DNA from 4 places in the Pseudomonas sp. NPDC079086 genome. Region 3 is predicted to be linked to each of the others. Evidence: riboswitches for the same ligand, from Rfam matches in the RefSeq annotation. Region 3 holds a riboswitch; each other region holds the start of a gene.
The links. A riboswitch is a leader RNA that binds a small molecule or an ion and turns the genes downstream of it on or off. The one in region 3 is predicted to bind cobalamin.
Positions count from the first base shown of each region.

Region 1: another riboswitch for cobalamin. It lies ahead of ACIGEK_RS07420 (energy-coupling factor ABC transporter permease); the one in region 3 lies ahead of cobW (cobalamin biosynthesis protein CobW).
Region 2: another riboswitch for cobalamin. It lies ahead of cobO (cob(I)yrinic acid a,c-diamide adenosyltransferase); the one in region 3 lies ahead of cobW (cobalamin biosynthesis protein CobW).
Region 4: another riboswitch for cobalamin. It lies ahead of ACIGEK_RS18275 (TonB-dependent receptor domain-containing protein); the one in region 3 lies ahead of cobW (cobalamin biosynthesis protein CobW).

Region 1 is NZ_JBITTY010000001.1:1,592,501-1,600,451, reverse strand. It holds gene ACIGEK_RS07450 (agmatine/peptidylarginine deiminase) at 1-29, opposite strand, end outside; gene ACIGEK_RS07445 (LysR substrate-binding domain-containing protein) at 164-1,048, shown strand; gene ACIGEK_RS07440 (hypothetical protein) at 1,057-1,884, opposite strand; gene amn (AMP nucleosidase) at 1,994-3,469, opposite strand; gene ACIGEK_RS07430 (DUF3703 domain-containing protein) at 3,553-3,879, opposite strand; gene ACIGEK_RS07425 (hypothetical protein) at 3,987-4,730, shown strand; gene ACIGEK_RS07420 (energy-coupling factor ABC transporter permease) at 4,735-5,415, opposite strand; cobalamin riboswitch at 5,469-5,677, opposite strand; gene ACIGEK_RS07415 (acyl-CoA dehydrogenase family protein) at 5,781-7,433, opposite strand; gene ACIGEK_RS07410 (TetR/AcrR family transcriptional regulator) at 7,430-7,951, opposite strand, start outside.
Region 2 is NZ_JBITTY010000002.1:626,521-634,471, reverse strand. It holds gene ACIGEK_RS12480 (C40 family peptidase) at 1-390, shown strand, start outside; partial or broken gene ACIGEK_RS12475 (O-methyltransferase) at 417-1,080, shown strand; gene ACIGEK_RS12470 (hypothetical protein) at 1,096-1,416, shown strand; gene ACIGEK_RS12465 (alpha/beta hydrolase) at 1,562-2,746, shown strand; gene ACIGEK_RS12460 (MliC family protein) at 2,853-3,446, shown strand; cobalamin riboswitch at 3,514-3,739, shown strand; gene cobO (cob(I)yrinic acid a,c-diamide adenosyltransferase) at 3,849-4,460, shown strand; gene ACIGEK_RS12450 (cobyrinate a,c-diamide synthase) at 4,460-5,764, shown strand; gene bluB (5,6-dimethylbenzimidazole synthase) at 5,761-6,408, shown strand; gene cbiB (adenosylcobinamide-phosphate synthase CbiB) at 6,405-7,313, shown strand; gene cobD (threonine-phosphate decarboxylase CobD) at 7,306-7,951, shown strand, end outside.
Region 3 is NZ_JBITTY010000001.1:736,132-744,082, forward strand. It holds gene ACIGEK_RS03560 (ATP-dependent nuclease) at 1-171, shown strand, start outside; gene ACIGEK_RS03565 (DNA helicase UvrD) at 156-1,190, shown strand; gene ACIGEK_RS03570 (hypothetical protein) at 2,136-2,579, shown strand; gene ACIGEK_RS03575 (hypothetical protein) at 3,065-3,313, shown strand; gene ACIGEK_RS03580 (YoaK family protein) at 3,338-4,099, shown strand; gene cobM (precorrin-4 C(11)-methyltransferase) at 4,120-4,875, opposite strand; gene ACIGEK_RS03590 (cobalamin biosynthesis protein) at 4,872-5,315, opposite strand; cobalamin riboswitch at 5,402-5,638, shown strand; gene cobW (cobalamin biosynthesis protein CobW) at 5,738-6,793, shown strand; gene cobN (cobaltochelatase subunit CobN) at 6,800-7,951, shown strand, end outside.
Region 4 is NZ_JBITTY010000004.1:41,702-49,652, reverse strand. It holds partial or broken gene ACIGEK_RS18285 (carboxyl transferase domain-containing protein) at 1-2,091, shown strand, start outside; gene dxs (1-deoxy-D-xylulose-5-phosphate synthase) at 2,268-4,166, shown strand; cobalamin riboswitch at 4,233-4,449, shown strand; gene ACIGEK_RS18275 (TonB-dependent receptor domain-containing protein) at 4,549-6,420, shown strand; gene ACIGEK_RS18270 (cobalamin-binding protein) at 6,486-7,283, opposite strand; gene ACIGEK_RS18265 (MFS transporter) at 7,283-7,699, opposite strand; gene ribA (GTP cyclohydrolase II) at 7,696-7,951, opposite strand, start outside.

The DNA.
Region 1 (7,951 bases), 860 kb from region 3:
GCGTTCTGCGCGACTGCTTCATGCTGCATACAAATACCTTTCAGTTAAGACTTTGTTATCACTGAAAACCGCAAAAGCGGTGATGACTTGTATGCTAGGCCTGTAAAAATCACGCGACTAACGATAGATTTTGCACACTTTTGATTAGCAGAACTTATCAATCATGCTCAAGCACTGGCCTCCCCTGAACGCCCTACGCGGCTTCGAAGCCGCCGCCCGCCTGGGCAGTTTCCACAAAGCCGCCGAAGAGCTACACCTCACCCAGTCGGCAATCAGCCAACAGATCCGCAGCCTGGAAAGCTTTCTCGAACAGCCGCTGTTCTTCAGGAGCGGGCGCAGTGTGGCGCTCACCGATGCCGGACATGACCTGCTCAGCACCACCCAGTCACTGCTACAGCAGCTGGCGGTGGGCATCCGCCGCCTGGAGCAATACCGCAAGCCCAACCAACTGGTGGTCAACACCACGCCAGCCTTCGCTCGCCACTGGCTGGTGCCGCGCCTGGGTGAGTTTCATCGCCTGCATCCTGAGGTTGATCTGTGGCTGCTAACCACCGATGAAACCCCGGACATGGCCACCCAAACCATTGATATCGCCGTGCGTGACGACCTCAGTGCTCAGGCCGAGTGCAGCTTTCGTGTATTACTGGAAGATCGCCTCTACCCTGCGTGCCACCCCAGCTTGTTAAGCCAGGCAGCAGCCGAGCGCACGACATTGCACGGCGAAAGGGAGATGGATTGGAGTCACTGGCAGGTCCAGGGCGGTGCGGATGTCGGCCAACAGAGCCAAGGCCTGAACTTCTCGGATCTGGGCCTGCTGCTGGATGCCGCTTGCCAGGGGCTTGGGATTGCCCTGGTCAGCCAGTTGCTGGCCGAACAGGCGCGCAACAGCGGAGCATTACAACCGCTGGTGGAACAGACCATTCGCGGCGCTAATTGGGCCTGGCTGATCCACCGTGACAGCGAACACGAGCCACTGACCCGTAGCTTCTGTCAGTGGCTGGAAAGCGCGCTGCACCACAAGGCACACGGCGCGCCGAGACCGCGATAAACCCAGCACTACTGAGCCGGCAATGTACCCGGTGCTGCTTGAACCTCAACGAACCCTTGGGGCCATTGCCGCAGCCTGCGCGACAGCCACAGTTCGGCGCCGATCATGGCAAGCAACAACCCCAACAACGCGAGTAGCGTTAGGTAAAACGGCTTGAGCACCTGAGCTAGCTGGCGCTTGAGCAGGCCCAACAGGAAGTCAGCCTGGAACAATTGCTCAACCCGCGCATCGAGTACATCGAACACCACCTGGCGGTCCACCCCAGTGTATTTATTGGCCTGCTCTACTGCCGTATCGCGCACCGCTGCGCTCAGCAGGCTGGCCTGTAAGTAGTCGAATAGCTGGAGGCCGATGCGCTCGCTCAACGAGGCCTCCTCCAACTGCGGCGCACGGGCCAGAAGCTGCGCTTGCAGGTACTGGGCAGCCATATGATTAAGTACGGCCTGCACACTGGTGCTCTGCAGTTCGCGCGTCATGACCTGTTGATCTTGAGCCTGCAAGTAAGTGGAGAAGTCCTGCCAGATACCATCCGCCACGCCTTGTACCAGCGGCGCATAACTGTCCAGATGGCGATGAACCTGTTGCTGGCCGCCATACAGCAACCCCGCCTGCACGCCGAGAAAGGCGCCGCTAACGGGTAACAGCAGAAAGTACAGTTTGAGTAGCCAGTGATGCCAGCGGTTGCGCCGCGCCAGCCAGCCTCGGCGCTGCAATTGCAAGGTCAGCAGCAGCCCGGCGACAGCACCGAGTAGCAGACCGAGACAGCTGTAGCCAAATAGGGGAAGAAAACTGAAAGGTTCCCACAAGCCTTCGAGTAAAACCTGGGCTCGATCCATGAATACAACACTCCTTGTCATGTTTGCAGGTCGCACAGCCTAACCCTCTGCGCGACCATTCGCAGCCCAGCCGCCTAATCCTGTGCGGTGGGCCACAAAATCGCCCCGACTAACGGAACGGCGGTTCGTCGAAGCTGCGCAGCTTGCGTGAGTGCAACGAGTTGAGCTGGTTGCGCAACAGGTCGAGAGCGGTGATGCCAATGTGCAGGTGCTGGGTGACGGCGCGTTCGTAGAACGCTCCCGCCGCCCCCGGCAGCTTGATTTCGCTGTGCAGCGGCTTGTCCGATACACACAGCAGCGTGCCGTAGGGCACCCGCAGGCGATAGCCTTGCGCGGCGATGGTGCCGCTTTCCATATCCACCGCCACGGCGCGCGACAGGTTGATCAGCGGCCGTTCCTGAGCCCAGCGCAGCTCCCAGTTACGGTCGTCGTAGGTCAGCACGGTACCGGTACGCAAGCGCTTTTTCAGCTCATCGCCCTGTTCACCAGTGACCTGTTTGGCAGCCTCCTGCAACGCCTGCTGCACCTCGGCCAGGGCCGGTAGCGGGATATTCGGCGGCAATACACGGTCGAGAATGCCGTCGCGACGCATGTAGGCGTGGGCCAGTACATAGTCGCCGATGGTCTGCGATTGGCGCAGGCCGCCGCAGTGGCCAATCATCAGCCAGCAATGCGGACGCAGCACGGCCAGGTGGTCGGTGATGTTCTTGGCGTTGGACGGGCCGACGCCAATATTGACCAGGGTAATGCCGTCACCCTCCTTATCACTCTGCAGGTGATAGGCAGGCATCTGATAACGGTGCCAAACCACCGTCTCGATGATTGCCTGCATCTCGCCTTCGGCCATGCCACGCTCGATGACTACATTGCCCGGTAGCACCATGCGGGTGAAGCGCGACTCGCCCACCAGCATATCCAAACCATGGCGAATAAACTGGTCGACATAACGGTGGTAGTTGGTCAGCAGAATCCACGGCTGCACATGTCGCCAGTCGCTGCCGGTGTAATGCACCAGACGGCGCAGGGAAAAATCCACCCGCGCCGCATCGAACAGCGCCAGCGGCAGCGGGTCGGTGTTTTCCCAGTCATACAAACCATCAGCAGTGCCATCGGTGGCAGCGGAGAGGTCGGTGCTGGGGAACACCCGCGCCAGTTCGGCGGCGGTCACACCGGAGCCAGCCAGCTCGTCGCCCTGCTCAACCACATAGGGGTAAGGGATGTTCTGCTGACTGATGCCCACTTCAACCCGCACGGTGAAGTCGCTCATCAGCGGACGCAGCTGCTCCAGCAGGTACTTACGAAACGCCGCAGGGTGCGTGACGGTGATGCTGTAAGTGCCCGGCACCTGCACCTTGGCATAAGCACGCACAGTGGTCGGCACTTCGCCCTGACACAGATAGATCAGGCGCAGCTCTGGGTAACGGAACTGGCACTGCTGGGCGGCATCTGGCTTGATGCGCTCTTTCAGGTAGCGCTTGAGCGCCTGACTGAGAGCGGTGGTCGCCTGCAGGTGCAGAGCGGCCAGACGATCCACCGCTTCTTCAGCGGTTTTGGCGACAATAAAGTCATCGGAGCAAGGGTTCACAAGGCACCTTCCTGGCTGAACGTAATGGCTCTATCTTGCCCTGATCCGCCGCGTTTGCGATAGCGCGGTGTTGCCTGTGCTGGCTACTTGAGCAGCGCTTGCAGATCCTCAGGAATATCCTGAGGGGTCAGCGGACCGACGCGACGCGTACCCGGATTCCCCGAGGGTAATAGGCCTAACAACGAGCCTAGGCTACCGGGAATGCGCAGCAACTGCGCCAGCCCTTCGGCCCAGTCACGCTGGCGCCAAGCCCATGCAAGCATCCACAAATGACTGCGCAAGTGCTCGTTGAAATAACGCTGACCGAGAATATGCGCTCGCTCCAGATGGTGTAGCTCGGCGGCTGGATCAAAGCCGCACTGGGCGCGGGCCAGTTGGTATTCTTGCCAAAAGGCGTGTTCACGGGTCATGGCAACGCTCCTCGTTAAGCTGCACAGTCAGTCTGCAAGTGCGAGGCCGCCCCCAGGTCAAGCAACAACAGCTAATCTTCAACAACCCCAGTTCCTGAGGAAAACGCATGCCGCGCGCCCTGCTCACACTTGTGCTGTGCCTATTACCCAGTTTTCTGCTGGCCGACACCCTGGACGGCCACTACCTGACTACGCTGGACGGCCAGCCAGCCGAAATGCACCTGCGCAGTCAAGGCCAGCAAGTCAGCGGGGAATATATCGAGGGCGGCACGTTGCGCCTGCAGATCAGCGGCAGCTTTGACGGCCAACTGCTCAGCGCGCAGATCAGCGAACCGCAATCCGGGCAGTTGATCGCCAATATGAATGCCACCTACGCCAATGGCGTGCTCAACACCCATATCGCCGCGCGCAATCCGACTACCGGAGCAACCCTGGAACGCAAGGCGCTGTTCCACCGGCAAAACATTAGCGCTGCAGCGGCCACGCAAAGTAGCCGCCCAAGCAGCAGTGCAACACGCGACCCAGCGCTGATCGGAACCTGGATACACGAGAAAATCATCAACAGCGGCGGCGCCAATTTCGCGTCGATGACCACCCAGATGATTCTGCAACTGAGTGATGACGGCAGCGTTTCGCAATGGACGCGCAGCGTGGCAGGCGGCTCAGACTGGAACTACGACAGCCCTGGCGAGCTGCAATACAGCGGGCGCTGGCAGAGCAACAACGGCTTGCTGGAGGTGCAGATGCAAGGCCGCAGTGACTATCAGCCTGCCGCCTACTATCGCTTCAGTGACCAGTACCTGGTCACTGAGAGCAATACCGGCAAGCTGATCTGGCAGCGCCGCCGGTGATCAATCAGGCAGGCTGGTGCAGCCGCGCGTTGAACAACGGCCCACGGCTATAGGCGGACAGCGCCTTGGCGGCGGCCAGCACACCCAGATCGACCAGTGGCTCGATCAGGATCACGCTCATATAGGCCAAACCGAAGCTACCGACGGCAGCCAGGTTCTCGCCGGAGAAGCCGTTACCGTAGACCGCCCAGAAACCGACCCAGGCAACGATGCCACCCTGATAAGCCGTCGACAGCGCCAGCGCCTGCTTGTAGGAGAGGTCCACATACGCGGTGCCCGGCGCAATCAGGCGCTTGGCCAGCAGGCTGATACCCCACAGCGGTACCAGCAGCGTGGTCACGTTCATGCCGTACTGCGGCAAGTCGAACTGAGCGAACAATAGCCCCTGCAGCAACAGGCCAAGCGCCAGACCGATAGCCGTTGCCCCGGCGCCAAACAGCAGCAGCAGAGTTGAGCCGAGGATCAGGTGTACTTCGGAAACGCCAACCGCCTGATGCGGAAAGACCTCGAAGAAGCAAAACACCAACGCAGTGGTCAGCAGGCTACGTAAGGTCAGGGCAGCAATGCCGCCGTTGCTGCGTACGCTGTCGAGGGCAAGCTTGGCCGTGAGGCCAAAGGCACCCGCTGCGGTTGCATAACTGAGGAAGAGTTTGGCGCCAGTAACGACTTCTGGTTCGATGTGCATAGAGATTCCTGTACCGCGCCCACCGCGCGATGATCTGGATTGAGGGATTGGGCATCGTGCCCGGCTTCGATGGCAGGTCTCCTGGCTCACGGTTTACTACTTCGCCCGCCTTCCCAACCTTGCGGTCAGTGGCATGTGGGCGTCGCTCGCCGCTTACAGTTGCGGGGGCAGCCATGGCTTCGGTACGTGTAGCAGTACCCACCATGTTCCCTTTTCATCCGCTCGCGTAACACGCTGCGGAACCATCGGCGGCCACCTTACCCGGCCGCACGCAGAAATGACATAGCCCGGCGCAGAGGACCGGGCTCAAGGTAAAGCAGAACACTGCAATTCGCGCAAAAGCCCTTGCTAGACGGGCATACACCTCACACCAGGTGCGGCGTGCTGCGCGCCAACAACGCCTCAACTTCCACTCCGCGCGGCAAGGTGCCGTAGACACGACCACCCTGGCCGCCCAGGCGGCTGGCGATAAAGGCATCAGACACCGCCGCATTACCGGCTTCCAGCAGCAACTTGGCTTGCAGCGCCAAAGCCACGTCTTCGGTGAGTTGGCGAGCGCGGTACTGGATATCGGCGGTGTCGCGGAAATCCGCCTGCAACTTGGCAACATGCGCCTTGAGCCTTGCATCACCGTGGCCGTCGCCCAGCTCATGGAACAGCGCATCAAGCACACCTGGTTCCTTAGACAGGGCACGCAACACGTCCAGGCATTGCACGTTGCCCGAACCTTCCCAGGTGGAATTGACCGGTGCTTCGCGGTACAGGCGCGGCAGGATGGTTTCCTCGACATAACCGGCGCCGCCCATGCATTCGGCGGCCTCGTTGATCATGGCCGGCGCCCGTTTGCAGATCCAGTATTTGCCCACAGCGGTGACGAGCCGAGCGAACTTGTCTTCCTGCTCGTCGTGCGGATTATCCAGCGCCTTGCCCATACGCATGGTCAACGCTAGCGCCGCCTCACTTTCCAGGGCCAGGTCAGCCAGTACGTTCTGCATCAACGGCTGTTCGCTAAGCACGCGGCCGCCCACCTGGCGATGGGCACAGTGGTGCGCGGCCTGGGTCAGCGCCTGACGCATCAGCGCGCTGGAGCCGATCATGCAGTCGAAGCGGGTCAGCGCGACCATCTCGATAATGGTTGGCACGCCGCGGCCTTCCTCGCCGACCATCCAGGCCAGCGCGCCGCGGAACTCCACTTCGCTGGAGGCGTTCGACCAGTTGCCCAGCTTGTTTTTCAGGCGCTGGATATAGAACTCGTTACGCGAACCATCCGGACGATGGCGTGGCAGTAGAAAGCAGGTCAGCCCCTTAGCGGTATACGCCAGGGTCAGAAAGGCATCGCACATCGGCGCCGAGCAGAACCACTTATGGCCAACCAGCTCATAGGCCTGACCCGGGCCACCCAGGCCAACCGGATAAGCCCGCGTGGTGTTGGCGCGCACATCAGTACCGCCCTGCTTCTCGGTCATGGCCATGCCGATGGTCGCCCCGGTTTTCTGCTCTATCGGCAGGTTGCGCGGGTCGTATTGGGTCGAGAGGATTTTTGGCAACCACTTCTCGGCCACATCGGCCTGTAGCTTGAGTGCGGGCACGCTGGCGAAGGTCATGGTCAGCGGGCAGCCGCTACCGGCTTCGGCCTGGCTGTGCAGGTAGCTCATCGCGGCACGTGCCACCTGGGCACCGGCACGCGGGTCAGTCCAGGGCATGGACGGCAGGCCGTGTTCGATAGCGGCGCTCATCAACTGGTGGTAGGCCGGGTGAAACTCAACCAAATCAGCACGATGACCATAACGGTCATGGCTCTTAAACACCGGCTTATTTTCGTTAGCGAGAAAACCAGCGACCATCAGCTCACCGCCGGCCAGACCGCCATATACATCCAGACGCTGCTCGGCCCAGCCACCGCCAAAACGCTTGGTCCACTCTTGCAGCGGCAGGTCGACGCGGTACAGATTGGCGCCATCCAGCGACGGCACTTGATTGAACACTTCATGGGTTTCGGCGTGTTGGCTGGCGTTCATGGCTGAGGCTCCTCTTCAGGCAATGGGGCGCCCACGACGCGTAGACAAAAGGTGACTAAGGCCTGGCTGACTTCAGCCAGGCTGGGGGCGGGGTAACCGGCTTCGCGGGCCGCACGCGCTGGCGGCGACAAAGGGCCGACCAGCGCTTCGGCGATGGCGCCAACCAAGCAGGCAGCAACCAGGTTGATCTGCTGCACGCGGAATACGCCGAGCGCGGCGCCTTCCTGCAACAACTCAACGAACAGCTCCGCGTAGGCTTCGCGGTAGAACAGGCGCTGCTCGTCGACTTCCGAATCAACCGGCTCGGCGATCAGGGCAAAGGCCAAACGACGGCTGTCCCAGGCCCGCGCCGCAAAGCGCTCAAGCCCTGCGCCCAGGCGTTGCTCCGGACGACCGGTTCCGCGCATGGTGGCGGCCAACGCATCGACTTCACGCTGGCTGGCCACGGCAAACACCTCGGCTGCCAGGCTTCCCTTGCTGCTGAAGTGGCGATACAGGCTGCCAGTGGCGATGCCAAC
Region 2 (7,951 bases), on a different contig from region 3:
GTGCTGTTTCGCGCCCTGGGCCTGGTCGGTACGCCCTATCGCTACGGCGGCAATACCCCCGAGGGTGGCTTTGATTGCAGTGGCCTGATTGGCTATGTCTACCGCGATGCGGCTGGCATCAGTCTGCCGCGTTCGACCCGCGAACTGATCAGCATGCGCGCTCCAGGCGTCGGTCGTGATGCCCTGCAAAGCGGTGATCTGGTGTTCTTCGCAACCAATGGCGGCAGCCAGGTCAGCCACGCTGGTATCTATGTTGGCGATGGACGTTTTGTTCACGCGCCTTCTAGCGGCGGCACCGTGCGCTTGGACAGCCTGAGCAACAGCTACTGGCAACGTACCTACCTGAACGCCAAGCGCGTATTCACCCCGGAACTAGCGCGCAACCCCTGACAGTTGCCGTTTGCAGAGGGAGTGGCATGACCAACCGAACGCTCAATCTTGATTCCGACCTGTACCAATACCTGCTGGATGTCTCCCTGCGTGAAACACCGCTGCTCAAGCGCTTGCGTGAGGAAACCGCGCAGCTGAGTATGGCGCGTTGGCAGATTGCCCCCGAGCAGGGCCAGTTTATGGCCTTGCTGGTGCAGCTGACTGGGGCGCGGCGGATTGTCGAAGTCGGCACCTTTACCGGCTATAGCGCCCTCTGGCATGGCCCATGCCATGCCAGAGGGCGGTCGGCTGATTTGCTGTGATATTCCCGGCGAATACAACGCCACGGCCGAGCGCTACTGGCGCGAAGCAGGGCTCAGTGCGCGTATCGAGCAGCGTTTGGCGCCTGCGCTACAGACCCTGGCGGAGCTAGAGGCTGAAGGCCTGGCCGGCAGTATTGATCTGCTGTTTATCGACGCCGACAAAGCCAATTACCCAGCCTATCTCGAGCATGCCCTGCGCCTGGTGCGCCAGGGTGGACTGATTCTGTTCGATAACACCCTGTGGAGCGGTCGCGTGCTTGAGGATAACCCTGAGAGCGCTGACACTCGAGCGATTCAGGCGCTCAATCTGGCGCTGCGTGATGATCCGCGTATTGACCTGTCCCTGCTGCCGTTGGGCGACGGTCTGAGCCTGTGCCGTAAACGCTAAGCCTGCGCCGCCTGTATGCCTGAACCGATTCGTCTGCCCGAGCAACCCGATGCCTGCGAGCTCTGCGCTCGCGCGGCCGCTTTGACGCGCCATCATCTGATCCCCAAGGCGCTGCATAACAAGGTTTATGTGCAGAAGCGCTTCGGCAAAAGCGAGCGCATCAGCGCCACACTCTGGGTCTGCCGCGCCTGCCACAACCAGATTCACCGGCTGTTCAGCGAAAAGGAGCTGGCGCTGACCTACAACAATCGCGACAGCCTGCTAAGTGATGAGCGCCTGCGGACTTTTGTCGAATGGCTGGCCAGCAAGCCAGCGGGCTTTATGCCCAGGCATTAAATTACGGTTAGGCTTGCTGCTTGTTTGTAATGACCTTTTGACCCCTTAGTAGTGGCGACTGCCGATGACCTGTTTACGCGCGCTGTCATGTGTATGCCTTGCTCTGCTGTTGGGCGCTTGTGCTGGGCCTGCGCCGCTGATGCTGATGAACACGCCGGTTATTTATCACCAGGCTGCTATCGACCCTTTCGCCCATTTGTCGCCCGCAGAACGGGTTCCCGATGTGGCACTGTTCTACGCCACTACTCGGGCGCCAGAGGCCGCTGGATATGGTAATCGCGTCAGCTCCACCCTGCAGCTGGGCCGCGCCCAGGTGCGTTTGGGCGACCAGCAGAGCGATTGGTCGCAATTGCATTTGGCCTCGGTCAGCGAACTGCGCGAGCGTGAGCTGCCACTAAGCCTGATTGCGGCTCAGCAAACAGCGGTACTGCCGGTGCAGCGGCCGATTGATGTGCCTTTGGCGTCGCCGGTGCAGAGCTATATCGATGCGATCAACCTGGCGCTGGATAAGGCCCGCGACAAGGAAATCATTATCTATGTGCATGGCGCGAAGGTGGATTTCACCAATGCCTGTGAGCTGACGGGTGAGCTGGTGCATTTTGCCGGGAGAGACTTTGTCGGCCTGGCATTCGATTGGCCGTCACACCAGAACATTGTCAGCTATCTGCTCGGCATCGATGTCGGTCGCGCTCGTGATTCCAGCCAAGCGTTGGCGCAGTTGATCGAGCTGCTGGCGCGGCATACCGCTGTCGAGCGAATCAACCTGATCGCATACAGCGCCGGCGGGCGCGTGGCATCTCTAGCGTTGCAGGAATTCCAGAATCGTCATCCGGATTTGAATACGGCGCAGTTGCAGGAGCGTTATCGGATTGGCGCAGTGGTCTTTGCCGCAGCGGATGTCCCTGAGGAAATATTTGAAGGCCGCCTGCCTGCCATCAGTCGCGTTGCTGAGCAGGTGATGATCACTGTGTCCGATCAGGATGAGGCACTGGACTATGCGCAGCGTCTGATGCCCGGTGGCGCGCGGATTGGCAGCAGCCGGGCCGAGCAGAGCCTGCACCAATTCACACACAGGCGGCACCTAAACAATGTCACCTTACTGGATGTGTCCGGCAATAGCAGTGAGCGCGGTTTTGACATCGTCGGTCATCATTACTGGTACCGCCACCCCTGGGTCAGCAGCGATGTGATTTTACTGTTGCGTACGAATCTATCGCCGGATCAACGGGCGCTATCTGTCACCGAGCACCCGGCAGTCTGGTACATGAACACTGACTACCCACTGACGGTACGTGAAGCAACCCGGCGTGTACTCAAGGGCCAATGGTAGATGCTTTGGTCTGGCCTTAGCTGACGAAACATGCAGCTTGGCGCAAGCAGGCTGTAAGCCTGGATACGGCTATTAAAAACAAACGGATAGCGGACGAGGAGTCACCATGTTCACCCTTAAGCGTTTTGTCCTTTTGGCTCTGCTCGGCCTGCCGTTAGCGACCCTGCAGGCGGCTGAACCATCGTTCAGCTGTACCAAGGTAGCGTCTGGCAGTATTGAGGAACTGATTTGTCAGACGCCTGCTCTGGCCGAGTTCGACCAGAAAATGGCGAGTGTTTATCAGCAGGCTTCGGCCAAGGCCGCGAACCAGCATCCACCGGTACTCAAAGCTGAGCAGAGAGGCTGGATAAAAGGTCGCAATGACTGCTGGAAGGCCGCTGACCGCGAGCAGTGCGTAACCGAGAGCTATCGCCTGCGGATTACCGAATTGCAGGCGCGCTATGCGTTGCTCAAAGCTGTCGGGCCGGTGCATTTTCAGTGTGATGGCCTGCCAGCCAAGGAAGTGATCGTCACCTATTACCCCTCCGAGCCTGCGACCCTGCTGGCCGAGTTTGCCGACAGCGTGTCGTTGATGTACCAGCAGCCCGCAACCAGCGGTAGAAAATACCAGGGGTGCAATGAATCATTCTGGGAGCACCAGGGTGAGGCGGCTGTGGTGTGGGGCTACGGCTCGCCCGAGATGAAGTGTCAGGCCAAGTAACCCAGGTGGCTTAAGCCATCTGCGCTAAATGGCGCATTCGTTTGACGCTTAATCGCGAACTCTCTACCCTTCGCGCCTTGTAACAGGTGCCCCCAACGCTGTGCGTGTGCGGGGTGAAACTGGGAAGTCGGTGCGCTGTGTGTCTTTACGCCAGTTATTCCGACGCTGCCCCCGCAACGGTAAGTGAGTTAAACGTCGCAATTGCCACTGTGCTGCATGCATGGGAAGGCGCGGCTTAGAGCCTGAAGGTTCGCTCACAAGCCCGGAGACCGGCCTGTTGCAGTCCACGGCATCGCGGAGGGCGATGGCTGGCGTGTGGTTTGCGCTATGCGTAGGCCCGCGCTGTCCCTATCTCCGCATGCTTTTTCCAGCCAGATCGCCCTGTGGCGGTGGAGCAGTGCGATGACTGAATCGATTGAGCGTGACGCCCGGCACAAGGCGCGCATGGCCCGCAAGAAAGCCCTGATCGATGAAAAAATTGCCCAGGCCCAGGACGAATACGGCCTGCTGCTGGTGCACAGCGGCAATGGCAAGGGCAAGAGCAGCAGCGCCTTCGGCATGGTCGCCCGCGCCTTGGGCCACGGCCTCAAGGTTGGCGTGGTGCAATTTATCAAGGGTGCGGCCAGTACCGGCGAAGAAGCCTTCTTTCGCCGTTTTCCCGATGAAGTCAGCTACCACGTGATGGGCGAGGGCTTTACCTGGGAAACCCAGGATCGCCAACGTGATATCGATAAAGCCCGTGAAGCCTGGGCCGTGGCTGCGCAGTTGCTGAATGATTCAGCCGTTGGCCTGGTAGTGCTCGACGAGCTGAACATCGCGCTGAAATACGCTTACCTGGAACTCGACGTGGTGCTCGCCGATATCGAAGCGCGGCCGCTGCTGCAGCATGTGGTGGTGACTGGTCGTGGTGCGCTGCCGGGGATGATTGAGGCGGCGGATACCGTGACTGAAATGAGCCTGGTCAAGCATGCGTTCAAGGCCGGGGTGAAGGCGCAGAAAGGGGTGGAGTACTGATGCCCGCACGTCAATGTCCTGCACTGCTGATCGCTGCACCGGCTTCCGGCCAAGGCAAGACCACCGTAACCGCTGCCCTGGCACGGTTGCACGCGCGCCAAGGCAAGCGCGTGCGGGTGTTCAAATGTGGCCCGGACTTTCTCGATCCGATGATTCTCGCCCGCGCCAGCGGTGCACCTGTGTATCAGCTTGATCTGTGGATGGTTGGCGAGGCGGAGAGTCGCCGGTTGCTTTGGGAGGCGGCAGGTGAAGCCGACCTGATTCTGATCGAAGGGGTAATGGGCCTGTTCGATGGCACGCCCTCGGCGGCTGATCTGGCCCGGCACTTTGGCGTGCCGGTGCTGGCGGTGATCGATGGCTCTGCCATGGCCCAGACCTTTGGCGCCATGGCCCATGGTCTGGCGACCTTTCAGCCTGATTTGCCATTTTCCGGTGTGCTCGGCAATCGGGTTGGCAGCACACGGCATGGCGAGATTCTGCGTGATGCGCTGCCGGCCTCGATCCGCTGGTACGGCGCCTTGCCGCGCAGTGCCGAAGTTGGCTTGCCGAGCCGTCATCTGGGCCTGGTGCAGGCCGGCGAGCTGGCCGATCTGGATGCACGCCTGGATGCCGCTGCCGATGCCCTGGCCGCCAGTGCTGATACCCGTTTGCCGCCGCCCGTCAGCTTCGCCGCGCCGGAGCAGGCAAGGCCCGCACCCTTGCTCAAGGGGGTGCGGATTGGCGTGGCACGCGACAGTGCCTTTGCCTTTCTCTATCAGGCCAATCTCGATCTGTTGTGCGAACTGGGCGCCGAATTGAAGTTTTTTTCACCGCTGACAGACGCGCAGTTACCCGAGGTCGATAGCCTGTATCTGCCTGGCGGTTACCCGGAATTGCATCTGGCCACGCTTGAGGCCAACCAGCCCATGGCTGAGGCGATTCGTACGCACCATGCCATCGGCAAACCGATCCACGCCGAGTGTGGCGGCATGCTCTATCTGCTCGACAAACTGACCGATAAGCAAGGCGCCAGCGGGCAGATGCTTGGCTTGTTAAGCGGCGAGGCGAGCCTGCAACCACGCATGACCGCCATGGCCTTGCAGCAGGCTGAGTTGCCTGAGGGGCTGTTACGCGGCCACAGCTTTCACTACTCGGCGCTTAGCAGCGAACTGCAACCGCTGACCCGTGGCGAGTGCCCGAACTACAAACGCACCAGTGAGGCGGTCTATCGCCAGGGGCGGATGACGGCCTCCTATATTCACTTCTACCTGCCGTCCGATCCGGCTGCCGCCGCTGCGCTGTTTCTCCCTGGAGTGCCTGCATGAGTGAGCAAGCCTTTAGCCCGCTAGAGCGCGCGGCGGTGTATCGCGCTATTGCTGAGCGTCGCGATATGCGTCATTTCAGCGGCGGCGAGGTGGCTCCCGAATTGCTCGCGCGCGTGCTCGAAGCCGCGCATCAGGCCCCCAGCGTCGGGTTGATGCAGCCCTGGCGCTTTATTCGCATCACCCGCCCGGCCTTGCGTGAGGCGATTCACGGTTTGGTGGAGGAGGAGCGCGTGCGTACCGCCGAGGCTCTGGGCGAGCGCAGTGACGAATTTATGCAGCTAAAGGTCGAGGGTATTCGCGACTGTGCCGAGCTGCTGGTGGTGGCCCTGATGGAGGGCCGCGAGGCCCATGTATTTGGGCGGCGCACCTTGCCGGAAATGGACTTGGCTTCGCTGGCCTGCGCGATTCAAAACCTCTGGCTAGCGGCGCGCGCCGAAGGCTTGGGGATGGGCTGGGTGTCACTGTTCGAGCCGCTGGCCTTGGCAGATTTGCTCGCTATGCCGACCGGCAGTAAGCCGCTGGCGGTGCTGTGTCTGGGGCCGGTGACGGAGTTCTATGAGGCGCCGATGCTGGTGCAGCAAGGCTGGGCCGTGCCGCGGCCGCTCAGTGAGTTGCTGTTCGAGAACCAGTGGGGCACGCCATGAGCCTGGTGCTTAGCACCTGCGCTGGGGTCGCACTGGATGCGATTTTTGGCGAGTCCAAGGGCTGGCATCCGCTAGTGGCCTTTGGTCGTATGGCCGAGCGTATCGAGCAGCGCTTCAATCCGGCGGGCGGCGGTTGGCGCAGCCACGGCGTCAGCGCCTGGTGCCTGGCGGTGTTGCCGCTAACGTTGCTGGCTTGGCTGCTGAGCCAGATCAGCGGCTTGGGTTGGGCGGTGGAAATTCTTGCGCTGTACGCCGCTCTTGGCCTGAAAAGCCTGGGCGAACATGCCATGCCGGTAGCCCAGGCGCTGCGTCTGGGTGATTTGCGTCTGGCCCGCGAACGGGTCGGCTATATGGTCAGCCGCAATACCGCACAACTGGATGCTGCTGGGGTGGCCCGCGCGGGCAGCGAGTCGGTGCTGGAAAACGGCAGTGACGCGGTGTTTGCCGCGCTGTTCTGGTTTGTTATTGCCGGTGCGCCTGGTGTGGTGTTGTACCGCCTGAGCAATACCCTGGACGCCATGTGGGGTTATCGTAATGAGCGCTATGAGCGTTTCGGTTGGGCTGCGGCGAAGATCGACGATGTTCTTAATTACATTCCTGCGCGTTTAGTGGCCCTGACCTATGCAGTGCTCGGCCGAACGCTGTTGGCGCTGCGCTGCTGGCGAAACCAAGCGCCGCTGTGGGACAGCCCGAATGCCGGTCCGGTGATGGCTGCAGGCGCTGGGGCGCTGGGCGTTAGCCTGGGCGGCGCGGCGGAATATCACGGTGAGATGCATATACGACCCGAGCTGGGCGCGGGCCCGCAACCCAAGGCACGCGATATCGAACGGGCACTCAATCTGGTCAACGGTGGCGTGTTGCTGTGGTTGGCGCTGCTAGTGCTGTGGGGGCTTGCTTATGCTTGAACATGGTGGCCGGCTGCGCGCGGCCTCGCTGCGTTATGGCATTGCCCTGGCGGAGTGGTTGGATTTGTCTACCGGTATCGCGCCATACGGCTGGCCGCTACCGGCGATTCCCGCAAGTGCCTGGGCGCGCTTGCCCGAGCAGCAGGACGGTCTGGAAATCGCTGCGCGGGATTACTACGGCGTAGCCAACTTGCTACCGGTGGCCGGTTCGCAAGCTGCGATCCAGGCACTGCCGCGCCTGCTGCGCCACGTTACGGTGGGCATTGTTTCGCCGGCTTATGCCGAGCATGCGGCTGCCTGGCAGCGTGAAGGGCATCGCCTGTTAGAGCTCAGCGAGGGGGCAATCGAGCGGGCGCTGGAACGCATTGATGTCTTGCTGCTGGTTAATCCGAACAACCCCACCGGGCGCTGCATTGAACCTTCGCGTTTGCTGGAGTGGCACCGGCGCCTGGCCGAGCGTGGCGGCTGGTTGGTGGTGGATGAAGCCTTTATCGACTGCACGCCCGCGCTCAGCCTGGCCGCGTTCAGCGAGTTACCAGGGCTGATTGTGCTGCGCTCGTTTGGCAAGTTCTTCGGCTTGGCGGGCATTCGCCTGGGCTTTGTCCTGGCGCAGCCGCAACTGCTGGCGCAACTGGCCG
Region 3 (7,951 bases):
AACACGGCCATCTGTGACGAGTTGTTTGCTCCAGGGCGAAGAGCCCTTACTCCTCAGCAATACATGCTGGCGAACAAAGCAGAAGCAGCATTTGAGTTGCTGGACAAGAAGGCGGATGAGCTGGTTGTTCCTGGCTACATTGCGGAGGCAATCGCGTGGCTAAGGGCGTGATGTTTGCAGTTGCAGGTTCTGGCAAAACCACGACGCTTATCGAGCGCCTGACCCTAGACCAGCGTGCATTGATCATCACCTACACAGAGAACAACTACGCCCACCTGCAGCGCAGCATCATCCGAAAATTCGGATGTGTGCCATCCAACATCTCCCTGTTTACCTACTTTGGGTTCCTTAACGGCTTCTGCTACAGACCGCAGCTTGAGCTGGCTTTGGGTACGCGCGGGCTGAACTTCAGAACGCCACCTGCTCACACGCGGGCGATTGCTCGTACTGAGATCGAGTACTACAAGGACGGTAAGGGGTATCTATTCCACAACCGCCTGGCCAAGCTGCTGCAGGTCATGGGGACGGTCCCTCGGCTCATTGCTCGAATTGAGCGCTTCTACGACCAGCTTTTTATTGATGAGGTCCAAGATTTCGCGGGTCACGACTTCGATCTTTTGCTCGCCCTGATGCCTGCCCAGGTAGACATCCTGTTGGTTGGCGACTTCTATCAGCACACTTTCGACACTAGCCGAGATGGTCCCACCAACCGCACGTTGCATGACAACATTCAGCGCTACGAGCGTCGTTTTAGTGACGCTGGCGTTCAGGTCGACAAGGAAACCTTGAGCCACAGCTGGCGGTGTGGGACAACTGTGTGCGACTTCATCACGACCCAACTTCAGATCAATATCGGCTCACACAGGGACGATGAAACGGCGATTGTTCCTGTGGATACACAAGCTCATGCTGATGCCATCCATGCCAATCCGGATGTGGTGAAGCTCTTCTACCAGGAGAGCTACAAGTACGGATGCCATGCATTCAATTGGGGAGCGAGCAAAGGCATGGATCACTTCCAGGATGTGTGCGTTGTACTGAGCGACAGAAACTGGAAGCTCTATCTTCGAGGCAGCTTTGAAGGTCTGCCTGCCAAGACTCGTAACAAGCTCTACGTGGCCTGCTCTCGTGCGCGAGGAGATATCTATCTAGCTCACGAAAAGTACTTCAGGGCCTTCAAGTCCAGCTGATCTGAATCGCGGTAGCACCTTCAGAACGGCGATCTATCGAGCCTAAAGCTTGGCCTGGATAAATGTGGCGATCTTTCCCACGGCGGGGCAGCAGGAGAGTTCACTGGCGCACCATCTAGCAGGATGGCGAATTCTGCCACCCCCAGCTTGGTAAGTAGACCAACAAGCGGCTCAAGGGTTTTGAATACGCGAGGACCACCTCGTTGCCGCTGTAACTCATAAGTCTCAAGTTGCGACATGATCTGCAAGATGTAGCCACCGCTTTGGAGCTTCCGGGCGAAGGCCACCGAGTTAGCTTCTCTGATTCGAAAGGGCAGGTCGCTCTCTACAATTCCAACCATATCGACCTCAATCAAAGATACCAATTTGATTCATTTTAGCCGATACGAAGCAATTTGAATCAGGCTAGAATGAACTAATCAGGATCATACGAAAGCCTCGAAAACACTGGGTTTCATGAGCTTTTATAGGTAATGGATCATCTAGATAGGTAGCGTCTTGTCGGTAAAAGATAGCTTCGTAATTTTCTACGAGGCTCAAAATTATGGATATGTTCTTCAAAGCAGTAGCTACTGCTCTTACTGCCAACCCTCTTAACTTGGCCCTCTGCTGCGTTCTCGTACTGACGATTGCCGTAGTAGTGATTGCATGGAATAGGAGATAGGGATGAAGGCTGATCTCCCGAGGTTTGCACGGCTCCCCATCAAATGGATCCAAGAGGGGGGGCTGGTTGCATTGGGGAATCGGGCGGATAGAGAGGCCCCGATCTCGCGCCCACTGCAGAATTGCAGCCTGGCAGCTCTTAAGCTTTTCCTCTGCTTGTGTATGCGTGCGGACTTCAATACCGGGTCGCTGTCGACGACCTACCCTCAGCTGATAGCTCTATCGGGAATGTCTAGGCCGTTGGTAGCTCGAGCTCTCAAACGGCTTGTTAGCGAAGCGCTGGTGTCGAAGATCGACAAGCCTTTACGTGAAGGAACAGAGCTCAAGCTCTCTGGTTGGGAGGACGCTTACTACGGCAAGCTGCCTAAGCAGGTTTTTTACGATGGTGCGCAAGATAAGCTACTCAAACTGAGGGAGTTCGAGTTCAGTGCGTTGTCGCTTTATTCGCTGAAGGTCTATCTCGTCATTGTGGGCTTCAGAGACCGCAGGAATTTCAATATCACGACGATAAACTACACAACGATTGCCTCCAAAGCAGGGGTGCCGAAGCATCAAATCCCGGCCGTGCTTAACCGGCTATACGCGAGCGAGCTGATAGCCTACAAGCAAGCTGACTACTACGAGTCTTCTCAGGCCCAAGCGGATCGAACAAATAGATATCTTGTCCGTGGTCTAGGAGACCGCTGGCCAGCGTTCAATCCAGGGAAGCAAGCAACAACGGAGTGATTGAGCTTCCTCCAGAAGATCGATTGGTGCCCAGAGGGAGTGAACGTCGCCGCGGAGCTGCTCTCCTTCGCAACGCTCACCCTTACCCGCAGAGATGGGCTACCCCCTCATCCTGCTATCCCTAGTCTGCGATTCCACCAGCATATCTGGATGAGGCAGGCCGAATAGTGGAGCTAGATTGCGCTAGCTAGTCCGTTTCGTTGCCCTGAGAAACTAGAGCTGGCAAGTGTAGAGGGAGGCCAAAAATGGCTTCCCTCTACAAGCCCCGTCACCACTGTGTTTCCGGCAAAAGGATGAAACTTTATTTCCATATTTTAGGCCATGGCGAACGGCCTTGCCGCAAATTGGATGATACTTTAACGTCCCATACTGATTTCCATCTCGGTACAACCCCGTCCTAGGCCTTCAGCAGATTGATTTCTATCTAATTGGTTTATAAGTATTTTATAGAATTTTTGAAGCTTGATAACGAAGCTTTAAATTGGATGAAACTTTATTTTCATCCCACACGTGAAGATATAAAAAGTAAGCAGGCGCAGGGTGTGGTCTTTGATACGCACATCATCGCCAACCCGGCCAATACCCGGGAATGGATCGTGCTATTGAAGAAGGGCGCGGGCACCAGCTTCTTTCTGGTTGATGACCAAGAGCAGGTGGAGTCCTTCGCCGACCTCAATGACCTGATCGAAGAGTTGCGCTTACTCGGCATCAAAGGCACAGAGATTCATCTCTAACAGGCTGTAAACCAGGGTCACCCAATGCCCATTCGTTATGCGAGAAGTCTGACCGGCCGCACTCGCAGTGCGGCTGCCAACCGGCATCTTGGGTTTACCCTGGCTTTTGTTGCCGGGGCGATCAATGCCGGCGGATTTCTTGCCGTGCAGCAATACACCTCGCACATGACCGGCATTGTCTCGGCAATGGCCGATAACATCGCTCTGGGCGCGTATGAGCTGGTCTGGGGTGGCCTCGGCGCGGTGCTGTCGTTTCTTCTTGGCGCGGCGTGTTCGACGGTGATGATCAATTACTCACGGCGGCGGCATCTGCACAGCGAATACGCCTTGCCGCTGCTGCTTGAGGCCGTGTTGCTGCTGTGTTTTGGCTTTTTGGGCACGGCAATGGCGCAGATTACCGGCCTGTTTGTGCCGCTGACGGTGATGCTGCTGTGTTTCATCATGGGCCTGCAGAACGCGCTGATCACCAAGCTTTCCAACGCCGAAATCCGCACCACGCATATCACCGGGATCATCACTGACATCGGCATCGAGCTGGGCAAGCTGTTCTATTGGAATCGCACGCGCGGGCCTGAAATAGCCCGGGTGATGGCCGACCGTCAGCGGTTGCGGGTGCTCAGCTTGTTAGCGCTGTACTTCTTCCTCGGTGGGGTGATCGGCGCACTGGGTTTCAGCTACCTGGGGTACATCGCCACCGTGCCGCTGGCCTTGCTGCTGGTGTTGCTGGCCTGCGTGCCGGCGCTGGATGACCTGCTGTTACTCGCACGGAGGGCGCTACGTCGCTGAAGTCGATCGGTTGGTTACGCTCAAGCGTCTGACGACCTGAACAGATGGCGATGCTCGGCGTTATACAGCGCCGAGTCGGCGAACTGTTCGGCGTGCAGCACGCGGCCGACGAGGATCAGTGCAGTACGGCGAAAGCCCTTGGCGCGCACCTGCTCCTCGATGGTGGCGAGGGTGCCACTGACCCAATCCTGATCCGGCCAGCTGGCCCGGTGCACCACAGCAATCGGACAGTCCGCGCCGTAGTGCGGCAGCAACTCAGTGACTATCTTGCTCAGATGTACCACGCCGAGGTGAATGGCCATGGTCGCGCCGTGGCGCGCCAGATCACTCAGCTGCTCACCCGCCGGCATCTCCGACTTGCTCGCATAGCGAGTGAGAATCAGCGTCTGTGCCACCTCGGGCAGGGTCAGTTCGCTTTCCAGCAGGGCGGCGCAAGCAGCGGTCGCAGTGACGCCGGGAATGATCTGGAAAGGAATTTCCAGCCGACGCAGGTGGCGGATCTGTTCGCCAATCGCGCCATACAGCGACGGGTCGCCGGAATGCACGCGGGCCACGTCCTGGCCTTTGCCGTGCGCCTGGGCAATCAGCTCGATAATTTCATCCAGGTGCAGTTCAGCGGTGTTCACCACCTGCTCAGCGCTATGGCCTTCCAACACCGCTGCCGGTACCAGCGAGCCGGCGTAGAGAATCACCGGGCAGCTGCGCAGCAGGCGCTGGCCCTTTACGGTGATCAGCTCGGGGTCGCCGGGGCCGGCACCGATAAAGTAGACGGTCATGACAAATCCTTGGGTGCAATCGACGCCAGCGCGCAGGTGGCACTGGCATTACGGGTTTTGCCGCCGAGCAGGCGGACAGGTTGGCCGCCCAGGCGTTCGGCCAGCGCCTGGGCGCAGGGTTCGGCGACGGCCGGGCTGCCGGTGACGGCCAGAGTAAGTGCGCAAGCTTGAACGAGGTTTTGATAGGGCAGCAGCTCTTCAGGGCTGAAACAGATCAGCTGCAGGCCGAGATGTTCGGCCAGCGCCTGCAGGCCCGGTTCGTCACGCTTGTGCGTGATGCTCGCCAGCCCCGCCAAGTTATCCACATTAAGACCATGCGCCTGCAAACTGTGCAGCAGCAGGCTGAGCAAATCTTCCACACTGCAGCCGCTGCGACAGCCCAGCCCAGCGACTACCTGAATGGCGGCAGCGGGGCGGCTAGGGGCGTTACTGGGGATCATCTGCGGTGCTCGATGTGTGCGGCGGCGTAGCTCACCATGGCGGCCGGCAGTGGTCAACTGCGATTGACCGGCCGCCGTGGCCTGCGTAGCCTTGGCGCGTTCGAGGTTCTTCGCGGCTCTGCCGCTGAAGCTAAGAGGGAACAAGGTGAATGCCTTGGCTGCCCCCGCAACTGTAAACGACTCGTCCCCTTGCGTTGTTCTGCCGCCCAAGCGCTGCAGCACAACAGCCACTGCGTAAACGCGGGAAGGCGAAGGGGGTAGCCGGCGTATCTACGCCAGCCCGGTCGTGAGCCAGGAGACCTGCCTCGTCACGTTTTCGACAACCGGGCGGGGTGATCCGGTGGTGTTGGCTGACGCCCCGTGGCTGTCATGTCTGTGCCGCCTCCTGCTCGTCTTTCTTTCGACGCTATGCAGGACTCGCCATGAAAACCCTCGGCAAACTTCCCGTCACCATCGTTACCGGCTTTCTCGGCGCCGGTAAAACCACCTTGCTCCGGCATATGCTTGGCCACGCTGACGGGCGGCGCATTGCGGTGATCGTCAATGAATTCGGCGAGCTGGGCATCGACGGAGAAATCCTCAAACAGTGCTCCATCGGTTGTAGCGAAGAAGAAGCCAACGGCCGCGTCTTTGAGCTGGCCAACGGTTGCCTGTGTTGCACCGTGCAAGAAGAGTTCTTCCCGGTGATGCGCGAGTTAGTGGCGCGCCGTGGCGAACTCGACCATATCCTTATCGAAACCTCCGGTCTGGCCCTGCCCAAGCCGCTGGTGCAGGCCTTTAACTGGCCGGAAATTCGCAACGCCTGCACGGTGGATGCAGTGATCACTGTGGTCGATAGCCCAGCTGTGGCCGCTGGTACTTTCGCTGCCTTCCCTGACCAGGTCGATCAGCAGCGCAAGCTTGATCCGAATCTCGACCATGAATCGCCGCTGCACGAGCTGTTCGCGGATCAGCTGGCCAGCGCTGATCTGGTGATCCTCAATAAAGCCGACCTGCTCGACGCCGCCACCCTGGCGGCGGTGCGCGCCGAAGTGGCGGAAGAGCTGCCGCCAGCGGTGAAAATTATCGAAGCCCACGGCGGCGAACTGCCGCTGGACGTACTGCTGGGCCTCAACTGCGAAACCGAGCTGCACATCGATGCGCGCAAAACCCACCATGACCTGGAAGGGCATGAAGAGCACGATCACGACGAATTCGACTCGTTCCACGTGGAACTACCGGAGGCCGAGGAAGCGCGTTTGCTGGGCGCACTGAAGGACGTGGTCAGCAAACACGGCATTCTGCGCATCAAGGGTTTCGCGGCGATTCCCGGCAAGCCGATGCGTCTGCTGCTGCAAGGCGTTGGCCAGCGCTTCGACAAACACTTCGACCGCGCCTGGCAGGCTGACGAAGTGCGGGTCAGCCGCTTGATCGTGATCGGTCAGCAGCTTGATCAGGCTGTCATCAGCGCTGAATTGCAGGCGGCATTGGCGAACTAAGCCCCCATGCATCTAATCCGCACCCAGCCCGGCAGCCAAGTACCGGTCGACAGCATCGCCGACCTCGGCCAGACACCGGCCGAGCTGGTGATTCTCTGCACCGGCGATTCGCAGCTGTCGTTACTGGCCGAGGTGGCGCGGCAGTTACCCGAGGATTACCCGAGCCTGCGCCTAGCCAGTCCGGCGCAGTTGAGTAATCACGCCTCGGTGGACCTCTACGTCGAGCAGGTGCTGCAGCATGCCAAGGTCATCCTGATTGCCGTGCACGGCGGCGTCAGTTACTGGCGCTACGGTATTGAGCGTTTGGTTGAGCTGGCCGAGCGCGGTGCGCGGGTGATCATGGTGCCCGGCTGCGACAACCCTGACCCCGAGCTGATGGGCTTGAGCACTGTGCCGCAGGCTGAGGCCGAGCGGCTTTGGCAGTTCCTCCGTCAGGGCGGCGCGCAGAATGCGCGGCAGCTGTTTAACTGCATCGCCAGCCAGTGGCTGCAGCGTGACTATGTCTGGGGCGAGCCGCAGCCGTTGCCGCGCGTGGGCCTCTATCACCCGCAGCAGGCCAGCGCGGTTTTGGCCGACTGGCAGGCTAATTGGCAAGCGACTGCGCCGGTGGTGGCGCTGCTGTTTTATCGCACCCAAGTGCAGGCGGCGAACACCGGCTTTATCGATGTGTTCTGTCAGCGCCTGCAGGCTCAAGGCCTCAACCCGCTGCCGATTGCCGTGGCCAGCCTCAAGGAGGCCGCCTGCCTGGCCCAGGTCGAAACCTGGCTGGACGACACCGGCACGGCGCTGATCATCAACACCACCGCCTTCGCCTTGTCCAACCCGGAAGCACCGAGCGAGCGACCTTTCCGCCGCGATATCCCGGTACTGCAAGCCATTTGCTCGCTGGATAACCATGAGCAATGGCAAGCCAGCGCCCAAGGCCTGGGTTCGCGCGACCTGGCTATGCATGTCGTGTTGCCCGAGCTGGATGGCCGCCTGATTACCCAGCCGATCAGCTTCAAGGGCCTGGCCTGGCGCAGTGAGCGCAGCCAGAGCGATGTGGTGTGTTATCAGCCGCATTTAGCCGGGATGGATTTTGTCGCTGAGCTGGCGCGCAACTGGATCGCCCTGGCCGACAAGGCCAACGCCGACAAACGCATCGCCCTGGTGCTGGCC
Region 4 (7,951 bases), on a different contig from region 3:
GTCCACGCGCCGGACTTCCCCAGCGCCCTGCGACGCTCCTACCGCGCGCTATGCGAGTTCCGCCTGGAGGGTGTGGCGAACAACCTGCACCTGCTGCAAAACCTGCTGCGTTTACCGCAAGTGGCGAGTTATCAACTGACCACGCGCTTTGTCGAAAGCCACCTGAGCGAGCTGCTGGCAGCGCAGCCCCAAGCCCATCCGCATCACTTCTTTGCCGATACTCAGGCAACTAGCCAAGCCAGCAATCAAGTACAAGACACACCGCCGGGCTGCCTGCCGTTGCAAACCCACAGCACCGGCGTGGTGGTCAGCCTGGAGGTGGCCGAGGGCGATGCCGTCGCGGTCGGCCAGAGCATCGCCGTGCTGGAAGCAATGAAGATGGAATTCGTGGTTAGCGCCAGCCACAGCGGCATCGTCCGCCAACTGGCGGTGCAGATCGGCAGCGCATTGAATGAAGGCCAAGCGCTGCTGTTTATCGAACCCGCCGAGGTCGATGCCGCCAACCAGCAAAACGAACAAAGCCTGGACCTGGAGCATATTCGTGCGGACCTGGCCGAGGTGCTTGAGCGCCATGCCGTGACCCGTGACGAACGCCGCCCGCAGGCCGTGGCCAAGCGGCGCAAAACCGGCCAGCGCACGGTGCGCGAGAACCTTGCCGAGCTGCTGGATGACGGCAGCTTCAGCGAATACGGCGCTCTGGCGATTGCCGCGCAACGCCGCCGACGCTCGCTGGAGGAGCTGATCGAACAAAGCCCTGCCGATGGCCTGGTCGCCGGCATCGGCACGGTCAACGCGGAGACATTCGGCAGCGAAGCCGCGCGCTGCATGGCCATCGCCTACGACTACACGGTATTCGCCGGCACCCAAGGCGTGATGAACCACAAGAAGACCGACCGCATGCTCGGCCTCGCCGCGCAGTGGCGTTTGCCGCTGGTGCTGTTTGCCGAAGGTGGCGGCGGTCGCCCCGGCGATACCGATTTCGTCGGCGTGGCCGGGCTGGACTGCCACACCTTTGTCGGCATGGCCAAACTCTCCGGCCTGGTGCCGCTGGTCGGCGTAGTGTCTGGGCGCTGCTTTGCCGGTAATGCCGCCCTGCTCGGTTGCTGTGATGTGATTATCGCCACCGAGAACGCCACCATCGGCATGGCCGGCCCGGCGATGATCGAAGGCGGCGGCCTGGGCAGCTTCAAACCGGAACAGGTCGGCCCAGTCAGCGTGCAGGGGCCCAATGGGGTCATCGATGTGTTGGTGGCGGATGAAACCGAGGCCGTGCAGGTCGCCAAGCAATACCTGAGCTACTTCCAGGGCCCGCTCAGCGACTGGCAATGCGCCGATCAGCGCGAGCTGCGGCATGTCATCCCTGAGAACCGCCTGCGCGTGTATGACATCCGCCAGGTCATCGCCACCCTGGCCGACCGCGACTCGGTACTGGAACTGCGCCGCCAGCTTGCCCCGGGGCTGATCACCGCATTTATCCGCATTGAAGGTAAACCCTTCGGCTTGCTGGCCAACAATCCCGCGCACTTGGGTGGTGCCATCGACGCAGTGGCCGGCGACAAAGCCGCGCGCTTTATGCAGCTGTGCGATGCCTTCGATATCCCGCTGCTGTCGCTGTGCGACACGCCCGGTTTTATGGTAGGCCCCGAGGCAGAAAAACAGGCCACGGTGCGCCACGTGTCGCGCATGTTCGTTGCCGCCGCCAGCCTGACGGTGCCGTTTTTCACCGTGGTGCTGCGCAAGGGTTATGGCCTCGGCGCGCAAGCCATGGCCGCCGGCAGCTTCCATTCGCCGCTGTTTACTATCGCCTGGCCCAGTGCCGAGTTTGGTGCGATGGGCCTAGAAGGTGCCGTGCGTCTGGGTTTTGCCAAGGAGCTGGCGGCTATCGAAGAGCCCGACGCGCGCCAGCAGCTGTTCGACAAGCTGGTGGCCAAGGCTTACCAGAACGGCAAGGGCATCAATATGGCCAGCTTTCTGGAGATCGATGCGGTCATCGACCCGGTGGAAACCCGCGCCTGGCTGCTACGCGGGCTAAATGCCGCACCCCGCTCCGCGCCTCGCGAAGGCAAGAAGCGCACAGTGGATACCTGGTAGAGGGCAGCAATCCGTAGGCTGGGTGACAGCCCTTCACCGTGCCCGATGGGTTAGCACCTATGCAGCCCCATCCGTCCTACGAATTCATTGGTTGCGGCCTGGCCGAAGCATGTTTGGGCAGTTTCCGGCGCATCGGGTAAACTGCCGCATCTTTTACACCTATAACGATCTGCCTGATGCCGACGACCTTCCACGAGATTCCCCGTGAGCGCCCGCTGACGCCCATTCTAGACCGCGCCAATACGCCGGACGAGCTGCGCCGCCTGGGCGAAGCCGAGCTGGAAACCCTGGCCGACGAGCTACGCGAATACCTGCTGTATACGGTCGGGCAGACGGGCGGGCATTTCGGCGCAGGTCTGGGCGTGATCGAACTGACCGTAGCCCTGCATTACGTCTTCGACACCCCGGACGACCGCCTGGTATGGGACGTCGGCCATCAGGCCTATCCGCACAAGATCCTCACTGGCCGCCGCGAGCAGATGGGCAGCCTGCGGCAGAAGGATGGCATCGCCGCCTTCCCGCGCCGCTCAGAAAGCGAATACGACACCTTCGGCGTTGGCCACTCCAGCACCAGCATTAGCGCGGCCCTGGGCATGGCCATTGCCGCGCGCATTCAGGGCAGCAAACGCAAGGCCGTGGCAGTCATCGGCGACGGCGCCCTGACCGCCGGCATGGCCTTCGAGGCGCTGAACCACGCCAGCGACGTCAGCGCCAACATGCTGGTGATCCTCAACGACAACGACATGTCGATCTCCAAGAACGTTGGCGGCCTGTCCAACTACCTGGCCAAAATCCTCTCTAGCCGCACTTACGCCAGCATGCGCGAGGGCAGCAAGAAGATCCTCTCGCGCCTGCCAGGCGCCTGGGAGATCGCGCGCAAGACCGAAGAACATGCCAAAGGCATGTTGGTGCCCGGTACCCTGTTCGAAGAGCTGGGCTGGAACTATATCGGCCCGATCGACGGTCACGACCTGCCGACTTTGCTCGCCACCCTGCGTAATATGCGCGACCTCGACGGCCCGCAGTTTCTGCATGTGGTAACCAAGAAGGGCAAGGGCTTTGCCCCAGCCGAAGCTGACCCGATTGGCTATCACGCGATCACCAAGCTGGAGCCGATCAACGCGCCAGCAGCGCAACCCAAGCAAGCCTCTGGGCCGAAATACTCCAGCGTATTTGGCCAATGGCTGTGCGATATGGCCGCGGCAGACCCGCGCCTGGTCGGCATTACTCCGGCAATGAAGGAAGGCTCGGATCTGGTGGCGTTCAGTGAGCGTTATCCCGAGCGCTATTTCGACGTGGCCATCGCCGAACAACACGCCGTAACCCTGGCCGCCGGCATGGCCTGCGATGGCGCCAAGCCCGTAGTGGCGATCTACTCGACCTTCCTGCAGCGCGCCTATGACCAGCTGATCCACGATGTGGCGGTGCAGCACCTTGATGTGCTGTTCGCCATCGACCGCGCGGGCCTGGTCGGCGAAGACGGCCCGACCCACGCCGGTAGCTTCGATATTTCCTACCTGCGCTGCATCCCCGGCATGCTGGTGATGACGCCGAGCGATGAAAACGAGCTGCGCCGCATGCTTACCACCGGCCACTTGTTCGACGGTCCGGCGGCGGTGCGCTACCCGCGCGGCAGTGGCCCTAATGCGGCTATCGAAGCAAGCTTGAAGCCACTGGAAATCGGCAAAGGCATCGTCCGCCGCCAAGGCAGCAAAGTCGCCTTGCTGGTATTCGGCGTACAACTGAGCGAAGCACTTAAGGTCGGTGAAAGCCTGGATGCAACGGTCGTGGATATGCGCTTTGTCAAACCCTTGGACGAGACCTTGGTGCGCCAACTGGCAGCCAGTCACGAGTTGCTGGTGACGATTGAAGAGAACTGTGTGATGGGCGGTGCCGGCAGTGCGGTCAACGAATTCCTCGCCCACGCGGGTATCCTCAAGCCAATGCTGAATCTGGGCCTGCCGGACTACTACGTCGAGCACGCCAAACCAGCGCAGATGCTTGCCGAATGCGGTCTGGATGCACCCGCTATAGAAGCAGCCATCCGCGCGCGCCTCGCCAGCCTTCCAGCATGAATACCGCTCATCCAGAGCTGAGTCAGACTTGCTTGTAATTCATCCAACCGCGCATTAAGGTGCGCGGCGTTTTACTTCTGCCAAGGTTCGCCACTTCCGAAAGAAGCGGCGTTAAACGGGAAGCCGGTGCGCTCATGAAGAGCCAACCCGGTACTGCCCCCGCAACGGTAATCGACCACAGATCAGGATCTGTACGCCGCCTCACGCGCCACTGGGTCATTCCGGGAAGGCGAGGCCGCGCTAGTCGAGAGTCCGGAGACCGGCCTTGCTGGATGTGACTGGTGTTGCGGAGGGCATCACCGTCAAGCTCAGGCTGCGTCCGCGCGCCCGTTCTTGCACCTGCCCTTCTCAAAAGCCGTTCGACCTTTTGAGGATTCTCTACGTGAAATTGTCCCGCCTTGCCCTGGCTGTGGCGCTGCTGCCGCTGACTGCCCATGCTGACCCACTCGAAGTGCAGCCACTGGTTGTGACCTCCGGGCGACATGCCGAACCGATCAAGCAGGCGACCGCCGCAACCACGGTATTTACCCGCAAGGACATCGAACGCCTGCAAGTGCGCAGCGTGGCAGAGCTGCTTGAGCGGGTGCCCGGCGTCAGCGTCAGCCGTACCGGCGGCGCGGGCAGCCAGACCGGCCTATTCGTGCGTGGCACCTCAACTGCGCAAACCCTGGTTTTGGTAGACGGCCAACGCATCTCTGCCGCGTCCAGCGGCACCAGCAGCCTGGAATTTCTCAGCCCGGAGCAGATCGAACGCGTTGAAGTCGTACGCGGCGCACGCTCGGCGCTGTATGGCTCGGATGCCATCGGTGGCGTCGTGCAGATTTTCACCCGTCAAGGCAGCGGTGATGGACTCAAGCCCTATGTGCGCTTTGGCGCCGGCAGCAATCAGACCTTCGAGCGTAGCCTTGGCGTGTCCGGCGGTGACGCGCAAACCCGCTTCAGCCTGGGAGCGGCTCTCGATGAAACCCAAGGGATTGATGCCACACGCGATAACTTCGGCGCCAACGGCGATAACGATGCCTACCGCAATAAATCGCTGAGCCTGAACCTCTCGCACCGATTCAATGACGATCTGAAAATCGGCTTCAGCGCCATCGACCAACGCGGCCAGGCCGAGTTCGAAGACATCTTCAGCACCTCACTGCCCAGCACAGACTTCCAGCTCAGCAGCCTGTCCAGCTACATCGATGCCAACTTCAGCGAAGTCTGGAATAGCCGCCTGGAAATTGGCCACAGCGAAGATAAGCGCGACACCGGTAACGACCAGCCTCAGGCCAGCGCTGACTCGTTCTACAGCTTCAACACCTATCGCGACTCGGCCAATTGGGTAAACACCCTGACTCTCAACGAGCGACACCAAGTGCTGCTGGGCGCCGACTGGTATGAAGATCGTCTGCGTAGTAACACGGACTTTGTCGAGGACTCGCGCTGGAATCAGGCGGCATTTATTCAGCACCGCTACAACGCCGAATACTTCTCGACCGAACTGGGTCTGCGCCATGACAAAAACCAGCAGTTCGGCAGCGAGAACAGCTGGAACGCCGCGTTGACTGTGCCATTCAACAACGACAACGATTTGATTCTGTCCTACAGCGAAGGCTTTCGCGCACCGACCTTCAACGACCTGTACTACCCCGACTTCTGTTTCGGCGGCTTTTGCTCAGCAAGCGCTAACCCCGACCTAAAGCCAGAAACGTCGAAAAGCTACGAAGCCCAGTGGCGCAGCCGCTACAGCGAAAGCGGCGCGCTGGAACTATCGCTGTATCGTATCGACCTGCAGGACGCGATTGTTCTCGACCAGAACTTTATTCCGCAGAACGTGCAGACCGCTCGCATCAATGGCTTCGAGGCAGCCATAAAACAGGAGCTGTATGGCTGGCAGGGCAACCTCGCACTCGCACTGATCGATCCACGGGATCGCGACACTGGCCACACCCTCGCACGCCGCGCCAAGCGCACGCTGAGCCTGGACTTGGATCGCCCCTTCGGTGAGTTTGCAGTAGGAGCCAGTTGGCGCGCGGTCAGTGGCCGCTATGACGATGCCGACAACACCCGTGAGCTGAGCGGTTACGGCCTGCTTAGCCTGCGCGGAAAATGGCAGGCTACCGAGGAAGTGGCCTTCGACCTGAAACTGAACAACCTGTTCGATAAGGATTATGCCGAGGCGACTTACAGCACAACTAACGGACGCTTCGGCTACAACAATGAAGGCCGCACCGCGTTGTTTGCTGTGACCTGGACACCTCAGCTTTGAGCCATCAACCAAACGCTCAATAGACTGACCCCAAGACAGAACCCCGCCATAGCGCGGGGGTTTTCTTAGTGAGCGCGGCTCAACACCTCACATAACCGCTCCACCGCCGCCAGCATCTGAAAGCTCGGCCGCTCCAGGCCTGCATCCGGTACCCGCCACAGTTGCTTACGCTCGACTGCGACCACGCCAGGCCAGATGCGCCAGGCATCCAACTGCTCCTGCGTGCCAGCCAGGATCACCTCGGGGTTCGCTTGCAACACCGCCTCGACGCTGACCTGCGGCGCAGGCAAGGTGAGCTCGGCAAAGATATTCTCGGCACCGCAGATACTCAGGGCGTCGCTGATAATCTGCTGGCCGCCGATGGTGTACAGCGGCGTATCCCAGACCTGATAGAACAGGCGCAATGGCTGTTCACGCTGATAGCGCTGACGCAGCGCGGCCAGCCCGCTATTGAATTGCTGACGCAGTTGCTGGCCCTGATCGGCACGGCCGACACGCGTGCCGATTTCGATGAAGTTCTCAGCCAGGTCAGCCAGCTTGCGTGGCTCAACAACCAGCAGGGGAATACCCATACGTTGCAGCTGCTGACGTTGCGCACGGCTGATGCTGTCAGGCCAGAGCAGCACCAGATCGGGCTGCAGTTCGAGCAAGCTTTCCAGCTCAAGCTGGCCATACCGGCCAACAGAGGGTAGTTGGGCCACAGCTGCCGGACGCTCACCGCCATCGAGCAAGCCGACCAGCAGATTGCCGGCGTCCAATTCCAGCATGATTTCAGTCAGGGAAGGTGCCAGAGTCACCACCCGCTCGACCGCAGCGGCAGGCAATGCCAGCAACAACAGCAGGCAGAGGGTGATGGCGCGCATCAGCCGAGTTGGCGAGGAATGCGGTAGAGGTACAACAGAACGATGCTGGAAATCGCCAGGAGAATCAGCGGAATCGCCTCCAGGCCGGCGAATACCGCGACGGCGGCAATCCAGGCCGGCAACGCTGCACCGAGAAAGGCCAGGCGACGCACACGCGCCAACTCCAGCCAGGCATCGTGCTCATCTGCGGTATCAAGGGCTTTTTCGGTAGCCACCAGTGCACGTTTGTAGGCGCTGAACAGCGGCAGGCTGACAAACATCGAGGCCAGCCCGGCGATAAACAGTGGCATGGTCAGCAGGCCGGTTTTCTGCTCGGCACCAAACAGCAGGTTGAGCACAAACAAAGGGGCCAGGGTCACAGCCAGCTGACGCCACCACTCCAGCGCCAGTCGACGACGCACTTGACCGCGCGTCACAGGCTTTCCTCAACCTCGCCCTGGTGCAGACTGCCGAGCATATGCCCGAGCTTGCCGGCCTTGGTCGCGAGGTATTTTTTGTTATGCGGGTTGTGATCGATCTGCAGCGGCACACGGGTCGCCACCTTGATGCCCATATCGCCCAGCGCCTTGACCTTGCGCGGGTTATTGGTCATCAGCTTAAGTTGGCTGACACCCAGGTGGTCAAGCATCGGCAAGCAGATCGCGTAGTCACGCTGATCGGCGCCAAAG